Regions from separate parts of the Undibacterium sp. MH2W genome, predicted to be linked through region 2. Evidence: predicted binding sites of a transcription regulator. Region 2 holds the regulator's gene; each other region holds the start of a gene.
What was found. The regulator LexA, encoded in region 2, represses DNA repair genes until DNA is damaged. The targets are predictions, from matches to a motif close to ACTGTATNNNNATACAGT.
Positions count from the first base shown of each region.

Region 1: the regulator LexA is predicted to act here: its motif matches at 1,689-1,706, upstream of ACO0K2_RS05130 (DNA polymerase Y family protein).
Region 3: the regulator LexA is predicted to act here: its motif matches at 2,888-2,905, upstream of imuA (translesion DNA synthesis-associated protein ImuA).

Region 1 covers NZ_JBMPPA010000002.1:160,939-168,036, forward strand. Annotated here, with positions in the region: gene ACO0K2_RS05120 (PAS domain-containing sensor histidine kinase) at 1-906, opposite strand, end outside; gene ACO0K2_RS05125 (thioredoxin family protein) at 1,038-1,505, opposite strand; gene ACO0K2_RS05130 (DNA polymerase Y family protein) at 1,838-2,998, shown strand; gene ACO0K2_RS05135 (substrate-binding periplasmic protein) at 3,085-3,852, opposite strand; gene ACO0K2_RS05140 (substrate-binding periplasmic protein) at 3,902-4,621, opposite strand; gene ACO0K2_RS05145 (M16 family metallopeptidase) at 4,941-7,098, opposite strand, start outside.
Region 2 covers NZ_JBMPPA010000003.1:26,407-33,504, forward strand. Annotated here, with positions in the region: gene lon (endopeptidase La) at 1-179, shown strand, start outside; partial or broken gene ACO0K2_RS08060 (IS3 family transposase) at 311-1,671, shown strand; gene lexA (transcriptional repressor LexA) at 1,789-2,445, opposite strand; gene rpsF (30S ribosomal protein S6) at 2,680-3,048, shown strand; gene priB (primosomal replication protein N) at 3,081-3,380, shown strand; gene rpsR (30S ribosomal protein S18) at 3,390-3,674, shown strand; gene rplI (50S ribosomal protein L9) at 3,701-4,153, shown strand; gene ACO0K2_RS08090 (replicative DNA helicase) at 4,321-5,709, shown strand; gene ACO0K2_RS08095 (DUF47 domain-containing protein) at 5,831-6,457, shown strand; gene ACO0K2_RS08100 (inorganic phosphate transporter) at 6,569-7,098, shown strand, end outside.
Region 3 covers NZ_JBMPPA010000003.1:370,179-377,276, forward strand. Annotated here, with positions in the region: gene ACO0K2_RS09585 (error-prone DNA polymerase) at 1-475, opposite strand, end outside; gene ACO0K2_RS09590 (Y-family DNA polymerase) at 524-2,062, opposite strand; gene imuA (translesion DNA synthesis-associated protein ImuA) at 2,113-2,874, opposite strand; gene ACO0K2_RS09600 (hypothetical protein) at 3,185-3,412, shown strand; gene ACO0K2_RS09605 (4'-phosphopantetheinyl transferase family protein) at 3,487-4,113, opposite strand; gene ACO0K2_RS09610 (Pls/PosA family non-ribosomal peptide synthetase) at 4,134-7,098, opposite strand, start outside.

The sequences.
Region 1 (7,098 bases), on a different contig from region 2:
ACGATTTTTGCTGGCGCTGAGTAATTCTTGATTTTGCAGTAGTTCTTCTTCGATCTGTTTGCGCTCGGTAATGTCAATGTGTGTTCCCATCATTCGAACGGCACGGTCATTGGCGTCCCACTCGACGACTGCACCCATCGACATCACCCATCGCCATTGACCAAATTTATTTTTTTGTCGGAATTCGGCGTGATAATCCACCGCACCCCGTGAGGCAAAATGTGCTTGGTACGCTTTTCTTAGACCAGCAACATCATCGGGATGGACACCTTCGGCCCAAAAGTAGTCCCAGAAATGGGCGGGATCCGGAAAATCGTCGGCGTTATAGCCGAGCATTTGCATGTATTCTTGGCTAAACGTTCCCGCACCAGATTGGATATTGATATCGTACAAACCTTGGTTGGAGGCTTTCATCACTAGCCGCATTTGTTGTTGCGCGGCGAGTAATTGTTGTTCTGTTTGTTTGCGTTCGGTGTTGTCACTGATAAAACCATGCCACAACACACTGCCGTCAGGCATGCGCTCTGGGGTCGCATCGCCCACGAGCCAGCGTTCTGTACCGTCGTTACGAATAATGCGGTATTCGTGGTGCCAGATCGTCAGCTCGGCCGCCGACTCGCGAATACCGCTAATTAATCTGACCAAGTCATCGGGGTGAATCTTGCGGTACAAAATCGTCGCATCATTGAGCAATGCTTCCGGGCTGACTTCAAAAATCTCGCGCGCGCCCTCGCTCACAAACGGAAAAAGAAAATGCTGCTCGGAATAGCGTTGAAACTGAAAAAAAATACCGGGAAGACAGCGCGAGAAATTATTGAGTAAGGCGTGACTCTTTTCGAGTTCCTCTAACGACGGAGCTGGGGAGGGCGAGGTGTCGCCCGTCATCATGGCCGGATGTTCACGCATAAGTTGACTCGTCGCCCTAGTTGGTCGGCGGGGCGGTGATGCCACTGCCATTCGCAGACATGCGCGGTGCGGTCTGGAATGGGACAGTGTCTGGTCGCCATGCCCCAATTCATGAAAGCTACACTGAACGATTACTGACGTTGTGAGACGATCTGATTAAAGAAATCATACACACCTTGCTCGCTCATGCGGCGTGCGTTGGACAGCTCACCGCCTTTCGATGCGTACAGCACCGAGTTGTCAGGCTTTAAAACGACGGCGGCCGGAATCCCTTTTTTAATCGGATTGCCATAACTCGCTGCCAGATCGAGATTTTTGTCAAATTGGCCGACATTCACTTTCACCACCACAAACTTGCTGGCAATCAAGGGTGCGCTTTGGCCTTGCATGGACTTATTTAATTCCAAGCAATCCTTGCACCAGTTCGCGCCAAAGATGACGAGAACATCTTTGTTGCCGGTTTTGGCTTCAGATAACGCTTTGGTGATCATCGCCTGCGCATCGGCGCTTTCGTCATACGGATGCATTAAATCAGCGTGTGCAGTGCTGATACCAAGAGTCAAAGCGAGGCCGGCGAGTAAATGAAGAATTTTTTTCATGATGGAAAACAAAAGATAGTAATACTGAAATAGTGACCTAATTTTTACGCTTTGTCATTGCCATTGTCGTTCTTATTAAGGGTGCTATTCGTCTTGTGCCAGTGTTTTGTCGCTGTGGCGTTGCTGGCAGGAACCGTATCGGATGCGGTCTGGATGATTGAAAGATGGCTGTTAGATCAAATAACTGATTATTTGTACAGTAAAAATCAGAAAATCAGCTAAAATAGGGAGACCTAGGCTGTATTTTGAACCGGCAGCGTTGCATCCGCATGACATTCGTCATCAAAAGCCACACGCGCTGCCCCTTTGTTTTTGCGTATTGATTCTTGACCATGGCAACCACTCTGGCCCGACGTATTGCTCATTTGGATATGGATGCGTTTTATGCGTCCGTTGAGCTGTTGAAATATCCAGAGTTGCGTGGACAACCTGTGCTGATTGGCGGCGGTGCGTCGCATCAGCCCGTGGTGCAGGCGGACGGTACCCGCATTTTTTCTCGGTTAAAAGACTACGTGGGGCGCGGCGTCGCCACCACTTCCACCTATGAGGCCCGCGCGCTGGGCGTCCATTCCGCCATGGGCATCATGAAAGCCGCAAAAATAGCGCCCGAGATGTATTTACTGCCTACCGATTTTGATTCTTACCGACATTTTTCCGCGACATTCAAAGAAGCCGTCGCCCAGATTGCGCCGCAGATTGAAAATCGCGGCATCGATGAAATTTACATCGATTTGACGGACCATCCTGAAGAAACACATCGTCTTGCACAACGCTTAAAAAATGCGGTCTTTGAATCCACGGGCTTGAGATGCTCTATTTGTATCGCACCGAATAAGTTGTTGGCAAAAATTGGTTCTGATTTGGATAAACCAGATGGGCTGACGATTCTCTCAATGGACGATGTTGAAACGCGCATTTGGCCGTTGTCTGTCAAAAAGGTAAATGGTATTGGTCCCAAGTCGGCAGAGCGTCTTGCTTTGCTGGGGATTCTTACCGTGGGTGAATTAGCAGCGGCCAACCCTGGACTGTTGCAGGATCATTTTGGCGCTAACTATGCAAACTGGCTTTATAACGCGGCGCGTGGCATCGATCACCGTGACGTAGTGACCTATTCAGAGCCCAAAGTGATTAGCCGCGAAGTGACCTTTGAACGTGATTTGCATGCTGTGACCGATCGCGAGACGCTGACAGGTATTTTCACGAACTTGTGTACGCGGCTGGCTGATGATTTGAAAAGAAAAGGATACCGCTGTGAAACCGTTGGCATCAAGATTCGGTATCAAGATTTTCGTATTTCGACGCGTGACATGACCTTATCGGCAGCCACAGCCGATCATGCTGTGATCCGCAAAGCCGCTGGTGAATGTCTGCGCCGCATTCCGCTTGAACATAAGTTCCGGTTACTAGGAGTCAGGGCTGGAACGTTGATCAAAGAAAGTGACGCTCGTCGACAGTGGCGAGGAACGCAGGGCGTTTTATTTACTGATTGGTGATGACGGTGGGGCGGGGAGATTGTTCCCGACTGACATGACTGGCCTTATGTGGCTTGTGCATGTTATCGATCGCCACTCATTGCCACTCATTGCGACTCATTGCTACTGGCCGCATGAGGAAGCTGCCCGAAATATTGATTTTCGAATTGCTTGAGTTTGACGCTTGTGAGGCCGGCATTAAACGCCTTTTGCAATCGCAAGCCTTTGGCGTTGCGTTGAAAGCAGATGTGCATCGTAAAGTTAGTCAGTTCTTTCGGATGAAAAACGATATTGTATTTTTCCTTGTCCAGGCTGTTATCACTGATGAGTAACTGGCGTAGGACATTTTTATCAATCACGATGACATCCACGCGACCAGCGAGTAATTTTCTAACATTGCTGATGTCGGACGGTGCGGCATCTGTGGTGAGTACATGTTGTTTGACAAGGCGATCAAATCCCTCACCGTTGGCGTACTCATGCACGATACCGATGTTGTAACCCTTTAGATCCGTTAACGTCGCCCAATCGAAACGCTTATTTTTTAGATAAGCAAAACCGATCGTACTATTGCCTAGAGTGTTAGAAAAATAGCAGGTTTTTTCCCGCTCCTTAAGATAGAAAGCAGGAAAATAGCCAGCAAAATCTTCACCTTCCAAGCCCGCCTGCACAGCGCGACTCCAGGGAAAATAAGAAATGCTGACAGGAAGTTGGCTTTCTTTCGCACCGGCCTTGACGACGGCAGATACGAGACCTTCTTCTGGCAATGTGTGACTGACATAGGGCGACCATTCAAGCGAGGCCAGATGGAGTTTGTCGCGCTCAGCCGACGAAGCAGGTGCGCTGGTAGCAACAACCAACATCATCAACAACATGAAACAGAAAGCGCGCATTGTTTTGAAAAATAAAAGTGGGTGACAGAGTTTAGCGCATGTATTTGTTTCTGAGTTTTTCTAGTAAGCCGGATTGTTGTACTTTGTTGAACGCTCCACGAATTTTTTGTATCAACGCGGGATCACTTTGTTTATTCATTGCAAAGTAATAGCTATTTTTATCATCTAATAGCCACACCGGTTGTAGCTCTGCGGGATCTCTTTGCAGACTTTTCATCAAAAATGCGGCACCCCAATCTTGGGAAACAATGAGATCTGTGCGACCTAATAATAATTTTTTTACATTGGAATCAGACGTGGGGGCGAAATCGACGTGGGATTCGGCGATACCCGAGACAGTGAGATATTCTTTTGTCGCCGCCATTTCTCTCACGAGTCCCACTTTGTATTGGGTGCTGTCGGCGATGGATTTGAGTTGAATATCGCGCCGGCTTTTGAGTTTATATAAGTAAATCTGCCGGGAACTGATGGGGCCTATCCACTCAAACAACTCCTCGCGTTCTGGCGTTCGTGTCGTTGAATAGAGCAAAGTATTGGGTTGGGTCAGTGTTGTCTGATAAGCACGTGCCCAAGGCATGAGAGAAATGGTTGTCTGGATATTGGCTTTTTTCAGCACAGCTTGAATGACTTCTGTCGCGTAGCCAGTGACAACGCCATTGATTTCATAGTTAAGCGGGGGAAGATTTTCAGTAACGACAGTCAATTCCGTTGCCAACGTGACCATTGGAAGAACACAGATGCCAATCAACACGATGCAACGTTGTAGCGAACAATGAAAAAGATCAAAACGCATAGACAAGTAGGACAGTCTGGTGACACACCGAATGTGTCGGCAACGCCATCGATAAATAACAAAAAAAGCGTGATATGAAGCGCAATGTGCTTCACTCAGCCAGCCTCATGCGATAAGCCCTGATGCGCACATGTCCTGATATTAATGCATTTTGCCTCTTTTTAGCGTATTCATCCGATCTTTCCTTTTTTCCCAAAAAAAATGCCTCTCGTCTTTCGAACGAGAGGCTGGCTTACTGCGAAGGGATGCCGTTCAACGACACCCTAGAGGGCGAGGATTATTTAAAATCACCCCCAAACACGCGTGTTAGTTTTTCATAAGAGATGTATTTTTGTAACGCTGCTTTGATGTCTGCACCAGTGACCGCAGCGATCTTTTTATCGAGATCCGCATCACGCTGCATCGTCAGACCCAAGAATAAATTTGCTGCCAGTTCTTGGGCGAGCAGACTGTCTTGGCTGCGTTGGAGCTGACGTTCTTGCAAGTAGCTTTTTTTACCATCCTCTAATTCTGCGGCAGTGAAGCCTTCTTTGACTGCGCGATTAATTTCTTCGCGCATGCCTGTTTCCAGTTTTTCACGATTTTGTGGTGCGTAAATCGCGTAAGCAGAGAAACTACCAAAGTTATCCAGATAGGATGCAGAATACCCCGAACCACCACCGTAGCTGATGCCGTCTTTCTGACGAATACGGTTGAAGATACGCGAGTTGACGTTACCACCGAGCAGATAATTCGCCATCACCAGCGCAGGGTAATCGGCATGTTGTTCACCCGTTGGCAAGTTCATGCTGGCAAAGAAAAACGCATTCGCTTTATCGGGCGTTTGGATGCGGAGATCTTTGGCGGGTGTTTCGTTGTACACGCGATTGAGACGTTGGAAAGCTTGTTCGGATTTCCATGCACTAAAGGTGGATTCCAATTGGCTCTTCAATGCGGCAGAATCAAACTCACCGACAACAGCGATCTGCGCCTGATCGTTCTGATGAATACCGTAAAACGATGTCCAGAAAGCTTGTACGTCTGCCAGCTTCGCGCCTTTCAAGGCTGCGATTTTTTCTGAGATGGTATGGTAGTAGCGTGGGTCATCCGCTGGCCAATGATTATTCGCACTGCGAACGGCATCGACCGCTAATGCTTGCGGATCTTTGCTTGATTCTTCTAACTGTGCAAGTTGTGCATTGACTAACTGCGCAAACTCGTCTGCATTGAAGGCGGGATGACGTAAGGCGTCACTCACCAGTCCGACTACCTTGGGCAAGTTGTCTCGTACGGTTTCAACGCTGATATTGACGCTACCGACACCACCTGAAATTTGTACTTTCGCTTTGAGCTTGTCGAGCTCTTCAGTGAAGGCTTGATGGCTCAGTTTTTCAGTGCCGCGGTTGAGCATCGCTGCTGTTAATTCAGGAATGACGCCTTTGTTTTTGAGGCTTTGCGCGTCTCCCATATACAGATTCATCGCCATCACGACCGTATTACCGCGGGTTGTTTTTGGCAACAATGCGTACTTCATGCCATTGCTAAGAATGCCTTTTTCAGTACGCTTATCGATGTTGGCAGGAGAACTATCAAAGACTTCGCCTTGTGCGATTGCGGCGCTCGGCTTAAAGGTTTTTAATTCTGCGACTACGTCTGCCTTGGCAGGTGCTGGAGCGCGATCCGGTTTAGCATCAGGAATAAAGCTGCCTGTGGTGCGATTGCTCGTTTTAAGCCACGTAGTGGCGACGCGCTGTACATCTGCGACCGTGAGTGCATTGACGCGATCACGGAATAACAACATCAACCGCCAGTCACCCGAAGCAATATTGTCCGACAGTGCAACCGCAAATTTTTCAGGATCGTTAAAGACCTGCGCCAAATCCGAATTCAGTTTTGCTTTGGCGCGTGCTAATTCTTCTTCCGTCACTGGTTTTTGTGCAAAGCCTTCGATCGTGCTGACCATGATTTTTTTAGCTTCAGCTGTGTCTTGATCCCCACGGAGGTTAGCGCCGATTAACAAAAATCCAGGTTCATCGAGATTAGCAGCGTAAGGGAATACGTCAACGGTTTTCTTCGCTTCGACCAAGGCTTTATAGAGACGACCATTAGGACTGTCGGCCAAAATCAGTGCCAGCGCTTCTGTTGCTGGGTAGTCTGCATTGGCCGCAGGCATGGTGTGATACATCGCAACTACAGCAGGGGATTCACCGACGCGACGCACCGTGACGTCGCGTTCGCCGTCTTGTGCCGGATCGAGGGTATAGGTTGGCTCAAGCACGCGCTTTGGTCGGGGGATTTTGCCGAATTGTTGTGCCACTAATTTCAGCACTTGATTGCTATCAAATGCACCGGCGACCGTGAGTGTGGCATTGTCTGGCTGATAGTATTTACGCCAGAATGCTTGTAAGTGCGGAATATTGACATTCTCCACGTCCGTCCGTGCACCGATGGTGTCT
Region 2 (7,098 bases):
CTGAAATCCCTGACAACGTCAAAAACAAACTGGAAATTGTTCCGGTGCGTTGGATTGATAAAGTGCTTGAGATTGCTTTGGAGCGTCAACCAGAGCCGTTGACTGACACTGAAGTTGCTGTTGCTGCAGCAGCACCAGTTGACCCAGCATCTGTTGAATCAACGGTGGTCAAGCACTGAGTGTGTTGAAGGCAAGGAGGCTTACCTCTTTGCGCCATTTCTTTCACATGGCACCAAACAAAAAAGCCCGGCTCTCATGAAGTGCCCCCGAAAAGTTGGACATCGTTCCAAATTTTTCGGGGGCATTTTTTATGACCAAATATACAAAGGAATTTCGAATTAAGGTGGTTAAGGCGTACATTGATCGGGGTATGGGGCGGAATACTATCGGGCGCTTGTTTGGAATTGATACGACCATGGTTCGCAAATGGCTAGACCAATATCAGTTAGAAGGAGAAGCAGGACTCGCAGCTAGAGAACGTCATAAGTCATATACATACTTGTTCAAAAAGAAGGTGCTACAAGCCGTTTTGGATGAGGGAATATCTCATCGAGAGGCGGCGAAGCGGTTCCGAATCCACACGACGTCGCTTATTGCTCAATGGTTGCGTATTGCCCGTGATCGAGGTATAGATGCCTTACAATCACAATCTAAAGGTAGACCTCCCTTGAAGACAACAAAACGCGACAAGGCTAAGCCGCCTCCAGACGACAAGTCAAAGAGCTACGAGCAACTCATTGAAGAGAACGAACAGCTGCGGGCAGAAGTAGCCTATTTAAAAAAGCGGAGAGCCTTAACCTTGCAGAAGGCGACACGGCAGGCAAAGCCAGAGTCGTCACAGGATTAAGGCAGCAATTCCAGTTAGCTGTGCTTCTGAAGGTTGCCGGCTTAGCGCGAAGCACCTATTACTATCAAATGCAGGTAGCGACAGCGCCAGACCGGCACTCAGCGTTGAAAGAAAGAATCAAAGCTGTCTATAAGAAGCACAAAGGCCGTTACGGGTATCGCCGCGTTCACATGACCTTGTCGAATGAAGGTACTCACGTCAATCATAAGACGGTGTTTAGGCTTATGCAGAATCTGGGCTTGAAATCCCAGATTCGGCGTCAGCGATACAAGTCTTATATGGGCAACGTTGGGCGTGTAGCGCACGACTTATTGAAACGGCGGTTTCAGGCCAAGCGCCCCAACCAAAAATGGGTTACGGATGTGACGGAATTCAATATCGAAGGAAGCAAGTTATACCTTTCGCCAATACTCGATTTGTATAACGGGGAAATCGTTTCGTACCAGATCGCCAAAAGTCCGAAGTTTGAACTGGTAGACAATATGCTCACCAAGGCAATGAAGCGACTGAATAAGGAGGATAAGCCAATTCTACATTCCGATCAGGGCTGGCAATATCAAATGGCTGCCTATCAAATGCGACTGAAACAGCGAGGCATGCGTATCAGCATGTCGAGGAAGGGTAACTGCCTAGATAACGCCGAGATGGAAAGCTTTTTTGGAACCTTAAAATCGGAATGTTTTTACACGAATAAATTCTCAACCGTGTCGGAACTGGAAAAGACACTGCATGAATATATTCGTTATTACAACCATGACCGGATTAAGTTAAAACTAAACGGCCTGAGTCCTGTACAGTACAGAACTCAGGCCGGTAAAACGTAGTAAAAGCCGTCCAACTTTGAGGGTTCACTTCAAGAATTCGGGCTTTTTTACTTGGCACTTGCTTGATTCAGTCGCGTTGCTCCGTTCGAAAGATGAGTGTCCAGTGACGAAGGGCGGTTAAACCCAATTTCTCATGAGTCCTACGGCAAGGCCCTCTAGGTAAAAATCGGCGTCTTGGTCATTGATTTTGATGATGGAGTAGTCCGGGTTTTCGGGAATAAGCTCAATATGGTTGCCTGTTTTTTTGTAGCGCTTAACGGTGACATCATCGCCCAGGCGAGCAACAATAATTTGCCCATTTCTAGCGCTATCAGCCTTTTTTACTGCTAATAAATCACCATCCAAAATGCCAGCGTCACGCATCGACATTCCTCTGACTTTCAGTAAAAAGTCTGGCTTGGCAGAAAATAATGCAGGATCGACTTGGTAGCTTGCTTCAATGTGCTCGCTGGCGAGGATAGGTGAGCCTGCAGCAACGCGACCAACCAGCGGGATGGATAACTGCATGCTCGCTGGATGAGGTAAGTTAAATGTGGCACCTGTAATGTGGCTTGATAGATCAGACTCAAGTAGCTTGATGCCACGGGATGTGCCTGCTGCAATTTCAATAACGCCTTTTCTGGCTAACGCTTGCAAATGTTCTTCGGCGGCGTTGGTGGACCGAAAGCCAAGCTCTGTGGCGATCTCTGCCCTGGTTGGGGGGAAGCCCGTATTTTGGATGGCGTCTTTTATCAGGTTCAGGATTTGTTCCTGGCGATTAGTGAGCTTGAGCATAAGCGTGCGGCGCCGATAATAGCGCTGTATGTATAAACAGTCTGTATTTTTATACAGTGGCGTTCGATGTGCAAGGAAATTTTTAAAAAAAGTCCTTTTTTAGGGTGTCTGCGTAGGCATGTGCTTGAAGTAATTGAATAAATCGAAAAAGTGGGTTATTATCATCGGCTTTCCTCTTCCTGCACTCGTCTTGACGCCGAGGCAGGCTATTTTTATTGTCCACAAGGAGAATATATGCGTCATTATGAAATCGTATTTATCGTACATCCCGATCAAAGCGAGCAAGTTCCTGCAATGATCGAACGTTACAAAGCTAGCGTTGTTGCACGTGGTGGTCAGGTTCACCGCGTTGAAGACTGGGGCCGTCGTCAATTGGCTTACATGATTCAAAAATTGGCTAAAGCACACTATGTTTGCATGAACATTGAGTGCGATGCAGAAACATTGCTTGAGCTGGAAACAGCATTCAAATTCAATGATGCTGTTCTGCGTCACCTGACAGTCAAAATGAAAAAAGCTGAAACAGCTCCATCACCAATGATGAAAGCAGTTCAGAAAGAAGACGCAGCGAAAGCACAGCGCGTCGAAGCACCAGCTGCTTAATTTTGATTTGAAAAAGGTCGTATAAGAAGAGAGTGAATCAATTAAAGCTTGTGGCGCGCATTATTGAGAAATCAGCATTGCGATACACGCCAGCAGGAGTGCCAATTGCAGCAGCAGTGTTGATGCATCGGTCACTTCAGCGAGAAGCGAACATTGAGCGGGTCGTCGAGCTTGAAATGAATGCCCAGGCAGCTGGAAATATTTCGAGAGCATTTCACGATTTGCCGCTAGATGTTGAAATTGAATTGACTGGATTTTTAGCACGCAGAAATCGCAACAGCAAAAGTCTCGTGTTTCATGTGAATGAAATCGGGGCACATTTACTAGATTAGGAGCCTAACATGGCATTCGGTAAAAAATTTGATAAAAGCAAATTGAAGCAAAAGCGTCAACAACAAAACCCTTTGTTCAAACGCAAAAAATTCTGCCGCTTCACAGCAGCACATGTAGAAAAAGTTGATTACAAAGATATCGACACATTGAAAGATTTCGTGCAAGAAAACGGCAAAATTATGCCAGCACGTTTGACTGGTACTAAAGCACTGTACCAACGTCAAGTTGATACAGCGATCAAGCGCGCACGTTATTTAGCGTTGTTGCCTTACACTGATCTGCACACAGCGTAATTGACGACAAGTACTAGGAGAAAAATATGCAAGTTATTCTGATGGATAAAGTCGTTAATCTCGGCAACCTCGGTGATGTAGTTAAAGTGAAAGACGGTTACGCTCGTAACTTCTTGATTCCACAACGCATGGCACGCCGTGCGACTGCTACAGCAATCGCTGAATTTGAAGCGAAACGCGCAGAGTTGGAAAAAGCAGCAGCAGCTAAATTGGCAGCAGCACAAGCGCAAGGCGAGAAACTGGAAGGTTCTACTGTTCAGATCTCTCAAAAAGCGGGTGTTGATGGCCGTTTGTTCGGTTCCGTTACTAACTTCGACATCGCTGAAGCATTGGCTAAGCAAGGTGTTGCAGTTGAAAAAGCGCAAGTTCGCTTGCCACAAGGTCCATTGAAGATCGTTGGCGATCACTCTGTTTCTGTATCTTTGCATACAGACGTCGTAGTGAACGTGACAGTATCTGTGATCGGAGAACAAGCTTAATAAGCTTTTGTTCCTTGTATCAAAAAAGAGCCGGGTTTTACCCGGCTTTTTTTATGTGGAGGTGAAGTGGTTTATACTATAGCCGTAATGTTGTATGTAATAAACATCGCTTCGTCTTCGTAATTTGTGTCTGATAGTAACCCTATTTAGCAGGTATAATGCGCGCCATGAAAGCCGCTTCTGATCCCCAACTTGACGCTATCCGCGTTCCTCCCCATTCCATTGAAGCAGAGCAATCTGTATTAGGCGGTTTATTACTTGATAATGCTGCGTGGGATAGGATTGCCGATTTTATTGGTGAGGATGACTTTTATCGCTACGATCATCGGATTATTTTCCAATGCATGGTAAAACTCATCAATGGTTCGAAGCCCGCCGACGTGATTACTGTGTACGAAGCGCTCAATAGTGCTGGGAAAGCTGATGATGTTGGTGGACTTAGCTACCTCAATGCCCTTGCTCAGAATACGCCGTCTGCTGCAAACATTCGTCGATATGCAGAAATTGTGCGTGATCGTGGTGTTCTTCGAAAGCTGATTACTGTTTCGGACGAAATTGCCGGCAATGCTTTTAATCCTCAAGGTAAAGAGGTGAAGCAGATGCTCGATGAGGCGGAGTCGAAGATTTTTGCGATTGCTGAAGAAGGATCGCGCGGTGCTCAAGGCTTCCAGGCGATTCAGCCGCTGTTGACACAAGTTGTTGAACGCATTGATGAGTTGTATAACCGTGATAATCAAAACGATATCACTGGCGTACCGACGGGCTTTGTCGATCTGGATAAAATGACTTCTGGTCTTCAGCCCGGTGACTTAATTATTGTTGCAGGTCGTCCTTCGATGGGTAAGACCGCGTTTTCGTTAAATATAGGCGAAAACGTAGCGATCGATAGTGGATTGCCAGTTGCTGTGTTCTCGATGGAGATGGGTGGTGCGCAGTTAGCGATGCGTATGCTTGGTTCTGTAGGCCGACTCGATCAAAGTCGCTTGCGGATTGGTAAGCTCAGCGATGAGGATTGGCCGAGATTGACGCACGCCATCCAAAAAATGAATGAAGCACAGTTGTATATTGACGAAACACCGGCATTGAGTTCGATTGAGTTACGCGCGCGTTCGCGTCGTCTCGCGCGTCAATGCGGCAAATTAGGCTTGATCATTGTCGACTATTTGCAGTTGATGTCGGCAAACGTGGCTGGTGAGAACCGTGCCACCGAGATTTCGGAGATTTCCCGAAATTTAAAAGGTCTTGCAAAAGAATTGAATTGCCCTGTGATTGCTTTGTCGCAGTTGAACCGCTCTCTTGAGCAACGACCAAATAAACGTCCTGTTATGTCAGATCTTCGTGAATCTGGCGCGATTGAGCAGGATGCGGACGTGATCATGTTTATTTATCGTGATCAGGTTTATAACCCAGATTCCCCAGATAAGGGAACGGCAGAAATTATTATTGGTAAGCAACGTAACGGTCCGATTGGTAGTGTGCGTCTCACCTTCCTAGGTGAGTACACTAAATTCGACAACTACGTTGGTTCTCTGGCCGTATTTGGTGATAACGAGTAATTGTCAGAATCTGTGTATGTCGTGATGGAAGAATCCATCTGAACTCTTTTTGCACCCATCTTGATGATGTTGATGGGCGCGCGTAATAACCCGATTAGTTTTTATTTTCAGTGAGAAAAAAATGTTTGGACGCTTGATGCCTACAGAAGGCAAATTTTTTGAACTTTTCAACCAACACGCAGAACTGTGTGTCAAAGGTTCAAAAGAGATGCTTGCTTTGATGACTAATTTTGATGACCTCGAGATTCGCGTACATGCAATCGAGACAATCGAAAAGCAGGCCGATACAGTGACATACAACACGATAGAGTTGTTGCATAAAACCTTTATTACTCCGCTTGATCGTGATGACATCCATCAACTGATTACGCGTATGGATGATATTCTTGATTTACTCGAAGATGCTGCGCAGACTATTTCTCTGTACGATATTCGTGAAATTACGCCAGAGGCAAAGCGCTTAGCTGAGTTGTGCCTCGCTTGTTCTGAAAAAGTGAAGGCCGCCGTAGCGTTGTTGCACAACATGAGTAACTCCCGTGAAATTTTGACAATCTGCGAAGAGATTGATCGATTGGAGTCTGATGCTGATCACGTGATGCGTGCAGCAATGTCTAAATTATTCCGTGATGAACCGGATGTTCGTAATCTGATCAAGCTCAAGGCGATTTACGAGATCCTTGAGACGGTGACTGACCGTTGCGAAGATGTTGCTAATATCATTGAAGGCATCATCGTTGAGAATGCCTGATTGCCGTGCTGATGTGCAGACATTGTTGTCAATTGACTGTGTCTGCGTTGCATGATCAAAAAATGACCCTCGCACGTCGAGGGTAATTAAAAAAAGAAATGATTTTCCCTTATGCATACGTTCCAGATTAGCATACAAGTACTCGTATTTCTGATTGCTTTGGCCATCTTGTTTGACTTCATGAATGGTTTTCATGATGCGGCAAATGCGATTGCAACAGTCGTTTCAACCGGCGTGCTTAAACCGCAAACGGCTGTTGCGATGGCCTCTGTTTTTAACATTATTGCGGTACTATTTTTCCCGTTGACAGTCGCTGCAACGGTCGGTAAAGGGACGATAGATCCAGCTATTGTCGATCAATATGTAATTTTTGGCGCATTGATGGGCGCTGTGTTCTGGAATCTTGTGACGTGGTATTTCGGTATTCCATCTTCCTCCTCTCATGCGCTTATTGGCGGTCTTGTTGGTGCTGCAGTAGCAAAGTCAGGCACAGGTAGTCTGGTGGCTTCTGGGCTGGTAAAGACAATCGTGTTCATTGTCGTTTCGCCTTTGCTTGGGTTTGTTCTTGGTTCAATCATGATGTTGATTGTGTCCTGGTTGTTCGTGCGCTCCACACCGAATAAAGTCGACCGTTGGTTCAG
Region 3 (7,098 bases), 340 kb from region 2:
GATACTCTGGGACCAGAATCAAGAGACAGTCCGGAAGTCCTGCGAGATGTTCATAGCCGGTGGGTGGCGTACTTAGGTCTTCATGAGTCAGCAAGTAGCTTCCTTTGCTGCAACGACTACGCCCTAGTGTGATTAGTTCAGATAAATTGCCATATCCTTCCCGGTTCGTTGCGATGGCAATGAGAGTAAGGGTGGGATGTTGATCGTCCCTTGACGTGAGTTTGAAATACGTCCCAACGAGATACGTCAGTTGCTGTATCTTCGCTTCATCGTGTGCGCGAACAATACCGGCGAACGAACATTCATCGGTGATTGCCAGTGCTTGATAGCCGAGTTGCGCTGCGCGTTTGACGAGTTCTTCTGCATGCGATGCACCATGCAGAAAACTAAAATTGGATAAACAGAATAGCTCTGCATAGTCGGGCAAAAGACTGCTCGCCAACGTTTTATTGAGAGGCTTATTCAGAGAATGCATGATTGCTTGAAGTCAAAATGAGCGATAAACGAGCGATAAAGGTGGGGTTTAACCGAAAATGCCGTGTAAGAACCAAAGAGGCTCCGCAAGGTCGGTAGGTGATGCACGCTCACGGTAAATCCAGTAACGTACATCCTCTTTGCTGATGGCGACAAAGTAGTCTCGAACCTGTGTCTGATCACTCCACCATCCGGCCTCTATTCGTTCGGCTGGTGAGATCAGCGTTAATTCCGAGCCAAAGTAAGGTTTATGTCGTCGAACCTCGAGTGCGATTGCTTGTACAAGCAGCCATGTTGGCCTGAGCGGTAGCGATTGAGGTAACGATGGCATTGATAGAGCGGATGGACGGGATGCCATTGAGGTGGTCATTACCGATACCCATTGATTGGCGAATTCAGGGCGATGATCTTCCTGAAAACAGGGAAGCAAGACCTGATCTGCACCAAGTCGCGCAACCAATAGCGTCAATAAATGCTGAAGATCTGCCGGATTCATGACGGTCTCTGGAAACAAAGAGTCGCTTGACTGCGCCCGAGGTAGCGTTTCTGGAGCGCGAAGAGAGAGGCTGATAACGGCCGCGGACAGCTGTAGATGGGCTATTTTTTCTTTGAACAGCGGTAGCAGATTGGCCTCTTGCCACGTGGCGACGGCCAAATGAATATCCAAGAGACTTGGTGGCACCGCCTGACGTCCACGCTCATGATGCAACTCAAGATGTACATGTTTGACAGCTAGTTGATGCGCGTTCAGCCACCCCAATAGTTGCGTTAACAAACTACGGCTATAAACGAACAATGTATCCGTATTGTCTGTACGATCTGGTAATTCCGTTTTGGCGATAAATTCATGGTCTGCAACCACCCAGATGTGCGGTGGTGATGTGAGCGAATAAGCAAGATCGAGTTCTGCCAATAAACCTTTACCACATCGTCTTTGCAACCCCGCGCGTGGTAACGCTCTGAGGTCTGACAGACGATGGCAGGCGAGTCCTTGTAAGAACTCTTGGTATTGAGCTGATGCCATGAGTAAATGGACGGACAGACGGTCAATGGCAGATGAAAGATGCGTAGATCGCAAGCAAGATTGTCCCTGACGACCACCCTGTGCAGCATTTCTGGCAAAGAGCCAGGCTGCTTTTGCGGTCGGTGCGCAGCCGATGGTCGTGCTGTATCCGAGCGCACGGAGAGTGGCTCTTATCTGGCGACGCAATGCGGCGAGGCCTCCGAATAGCCGAATGCTGGCACCAATATCAAGCACAATACTAGCGTCCTCAGCAATGCTGACCTGGGGTGTATATCGGAGTAAGGCGAGGGCTGCTGCCGATAAAGCGGCTGTTTCACGAGTGCTATCCTGATGAAGAAACTGGACTTCAGGAAGCAACATTTGTACACCACCACGTCGCATACCAAGGCGTACCCCTGCTAAGGCCGCCGTGGACGACATCGCAATCACACGATTTTGCTTCAATACAACGACAGCGGAAGAGGGTAATGCATGCTCCCAGCAAGGAACAAAAGCTTCTAGTTCAATGAATGGCAGATGGACCGCAATCCAGGTCGTATTGGCTGTTTCTGTACGCAATGTCATTGTTAACTCTGCTAAAAGCGTGACCGTGTAGGGCGAGAAAAGCGTGCAATTTACGAGGCAGCGATCGAGGATCGTCGATCTTGCCGGCGCGCGCCAAAGGGCATCTCCGCCATTGGTTGCAACATGGGTTGTTGTATAGGTTGTATTGCGCGGTTTGATAAATAGGGGTGTTCATTCACATATAAAAACAGCGGTCCGTCGTTATTTGCTCCTCGACGCTTCAAAATATTGACCTGCATTCCAGAGGTTTTTGGCATAAGCGCGATCCTTAAGACAGCCGGTGAAGGGGATTGCGCAGCGTGCATTGGACGGATGATAAAAAACAAGGTTTGTGATTTTTGCGCCATAAGATGTAGACGCCGCAATACATCGGTATTGACTTGCTTTTGCCACAGTAGCAAAGCGCCACAGCTACCATTTTTCAAAATTTGTTCAGCCGCCCATAGATGGTCTTTATGCTTCGTTCCAGCAATCCAGAGGAGTGAAACGGCGCTGTCTCTTCCTCGTTGAAACGCGGATGCAAATGGGACATACGGTGGCGCAAGCAAAACGACTGGACGGCGATCCAGTTGCGCTAATGCGGGCATTAATAAATTTAATTCTGCGGTGCCAAATTGATCAATCAGGATTTCAATCAGTTGCCCCAGCGGCCACCCTGCATTGGGTAGTTCTTGATTTAATGCCACATAGCCGGTGTGAATGGTTGCCCCCATATCGTGGGCTAATTGTGACGCGCGCCAGATACCTGGATACCGGCTTTCCAGTCCATGCTGTCTGTGAGTGCGGTCAGTTGGTAAATGAAGTTGAGTCATTTTGAAGTTAAATACTGATTAAATATACAGTATATTGTTTGCGGACTAAAACTTCAAAAAGAATTTTTATAAAATGCGATCAATGGCTGCAAAACCAATACCAGTAAGGGTTTTAATGTTTTTACTATTCATTTATCGAAAGCAATAGGGTGTGCGGAATCAGCAACATTTATGTAACTACTGATTGCATGTACAGTGTTTTGTGTTAAAGTCTGTTTCAAGGACAAACGATAATCTGAATGAAGATAAGAAGTTCTCAATGATGTCCTGAATGATATTTTTGTATTATCAACCGACACGGAGATTCACTATGGCACACCTCGATACTGCATTTGATACACGATTTAGTTTGCAATTTGCACCGACTTCTTTTTTGATGCGTTTAGGTCGTCGGGAAATATTTGTTTGTCGTGATTTTCGTCAGCGTGCTTACCATGTTAATCCTGTTATCGATTGCTCGACTGGGGTACAAGCAGGGCACCTAGAGATTTTGTTTTGCAAAAAATGGCTGATTATCTTATCGAAAGCAAACTGGTAATGGAATGCATCACCACTGCCGGCAACGCGCATTTTTCAAGTAAAAATATGTGCCGAAGGTGATGAGTCCGATGATTAGGCGAAATCGGTAGTGCCAGAAATAGCAAGGCTCGCGGTGTACTCGGGCACTGTATTGATAGAAAAAGTACGGATATTGCTGAGTTGAGATCGATATGCTGCTTGAATCTGATTCTCATACTCAGTCAGTCCAAGCCCTGCACATTTGAGTGACGCTTCCAGTTGCGTCCAGTATTGTGAGAAACGTTGTGCTTGAAGCGATAGGGGAGTGGCGATCAGCGAAGCAGTGTGTTGGTCGCCCAAATAGACCCCTGCAAGGTCTTGCCAGTCGTCGGGTAGTGTCGTCCGCATCAAATCGACGCCAATTTGACCGAGACGACTGATCGCTGCCACAGAGATACCTGTCTCGTGGCTGGTGGAAATCTGTAGATCCATATCGCGAACAACGGTTCTGATACCTTGTCCGATGACGCTGATCAAACGTAGGTCGTGCGCTGCGATATCCAATGCAGCGGATAAAAATTCCGTCACAACGAGTCTTAGGTGCTGCCTAGCGGCATCGCGCAGCATCGATGTTGGGGTTTGCGTCCCAATGACAATAATTTTCTCTGATGCAAAATATTTCAATGCCGTTTGTGCCTCATGAGGCCACATCAACAAGGAAAAATGCGCAGGTATTGTCATCAGAACGCCATACGATGAGTTTATATTCCAGTCATTGCTGCTGGACAGCCTCGCCAATGAGACTTTGCAGGAATAAATTCACCTTTCATCACCAAAGTCAGCGCACCGAGGGTGGCATCGTTGCCAACTTCTGCACCATATAACACAGAGCTTCGTGCGCCCATATACACACGCTCGCCGATGACGACATGATCCACTTTCATCACACGATCTTCAAATAAATGGGTCTGAGGACAAGCAAGTGCATTAATTTCGGTATGATCGCCGATGCTCACGCAGTCAAACTCAGTAATATCCGTCGTGTCCATATAGACCCCCTTACCAATCCGACAGCCAAGCAAATTAAACGCAACAGGAAGCCAAGGTGTGCCGCGTAAGTACCGCATGAAATTCGGGATAGCGATCCCCTCATACAAGTTGGTAATGCCCTCTGAGAGCCAAACAAACGGTGTCCACATCGGCATACTGGCTTTTTTGTAGCGATAAATTAACAACCATTTCAGCACCAACACAAATCCAAAACTACCAATGCCGTAGAACAGTCCTGCCACCAACAAGTACACAAACACTTCCATCCACCGATCATCGCCAGCCAGCGGCATCAGATTGAGTACAACGGTGTAACCAACCGCAATCACGATCGCATGCGGTGCAATAATGCGGAATGTTTCGACTAAACCGCGGCCAATCCGCCTTGCTATAGACGGTTTAAAGGTCAAATTCTCCGGAAAACCTTTGGTCTCTTCACGCGCCGGAAGGTGGATTGGGGGCGATCCTAACCACGTATCACCTGCATGGATTTGCGCATTCGAAGGCGCACAACTATGTACACCAATTAATACATTCTCTGGCAGGATAGTGCCATCCGGGATATACGCACCGTTACCCACAAAGCTACGACGTGAAATCACGGTTGGCTGCATCTGCATCCACCCAGCATCAATTTCCTCATCGCCAAGTAGCACCGCATCAGCGATGAAAGTTTCATCTCCGAGCGTCAGCATATCGGGAACGACGCCCAGAGCGGTCGAAATTTCCGCTCCTTTGCCCACCTTCGCGCCCAGCAGTCGATACCAAAACGGCGCATAGACCGTAGCATAAATACCGTGCAGTACATGCAAGCTTGATTCTTGGATCTGATTCACGAGCCATTTTTGGCAATACGTATTGCCGTGTACTTGGTACAGACCTGGTTTAAGTCTTGGTAAAATAAACCACCGAATTCCAGCCGAGAGTAACGCAGTACAAATAATCAAAATTGCCGTCGCAGGGAACGCCAATATGAAATATTTGCCTAGTTGGAACGGTATCGAGCTACTTTGCAACCATGGGAAAGTGTCGGCATTGTCAAACCAGTCAATAATGACAAAACTCGGGAATACCGGCACAAAAAACAAGGAGCCGATCAACAAGGTGCCAAAGATAAAAAATACCGTCTCACAGATTGATCGTAAGCGAGATAAATGAGGGCGAGGCGGCAAGCAGTGCGGGTCAAATGCGCTCACATCTTTTGCTGGCGAGCCTTTCCATATACGCCCAGCAGGCACTGTCTTGCCATCCGCTAATGCAGACTGACCATCTAGGTGTGCACTGGCCTCAAGTACGACATTGCCTTCTAAAACAGAATACGACCCGACGTAAGCATTCTCTTGTAGGGTAATCGTGCCAAGAATGAGTTCACCGTGCTGCACACGTGCATTTTCGAGATTCACAGCACTACCAATGCTCACGCCATCGGCAATCGTCAGCATATCCGGCGCTCTCAGCGTGATCGATCCAATCGTCACATCTTTACCGACTTTGGCACCCAATGCGCGTAACCATAATGGATATAACGAAGAACCGCTCAGCATATACGTAGGCGCGGCTTCTAAGAGGCGGTCTGACAACCACCAACGGAAATAGGTGAACCCCCACAAAGGATACCTGCCGGGTTGTAAACGACCAGCAATAAGCCATTTGCCACCGATCGCGATACCAAATTCAGCCAACGTCAGCAGTAAAAAGGTGGCAACCGAGAGAAGAATCGCTCTGTAATTCGAGTCGTCAGGATCACCAGTCAAGAAGTGATAAGTAAAAAATGGCGCCAGCCACTGTACCATCCGAATAGCGACCAGCCACGGAATCACCACTGCCTGCGCTGCGCCACACAGCCAGCGTTTCCAGGTCGGCGGAGGTGTCCACGTGGCCTCCGTTGCATGCGCCTGGTCTTGAGCAACACCGGCTACTTCCAACAGCTCAGCGATTTTACCGATACTGCGCTGCTGATAGATATCTGCAATTTTAAAATACGCAAAGCGGCTATTTTTTCGTAATAAGGAGACGAGTTTTGCCGCCATCAGTGAATGGCCGCCAAGATCAGCAAAGAAATCTAAATCACGTCGGATAGGTTGACCAGGAAATAAACGATTGAGCGCTTCAAATAAGCATTCTTCCGTTTCACTTGAAGCGCAATCGGAATCGCCGCTCGTGACAACCTTCGATAGAGGCATCTTCTTGAGCGTATTTCGGTCGATTTTTCCAGAGGTAAGCCGAGGCACCTCCGTCATGAACTCAAACCGAGAAGGAACCATATACGGCGGCAGCACTTGAGACAACTGCGAACGTAAGATTGCCTTTAATTCTGTATCGGAAGGGATCGTTCCTGAAGCAGTGAAGGAGGCATCATCACGGGCAATAAACGCCATGATTTGATCGATCTCATCTTCTTTTCTCAGGATGACCGCGACGGTTCCGACGCCGCTCTGTTGAGCGAGGACCGCTTCAATCTCACCGAGCTCCACACGAAATCCGCGGATCTTCACCTGATCATCGGCACGACCTAGGCACTGAATACTGCCATCAGCCTGAATACAAGCGAGGTCACCAGTACGGTATAAACGCCGATCAATGTCGCTCATCGACCATGGGTTCACCAAAAATTTCTCTGCTGTCAGGTCTGGCCGACCTAAATAGCCAATAGCGACACCTGGTCCAGAGATACAG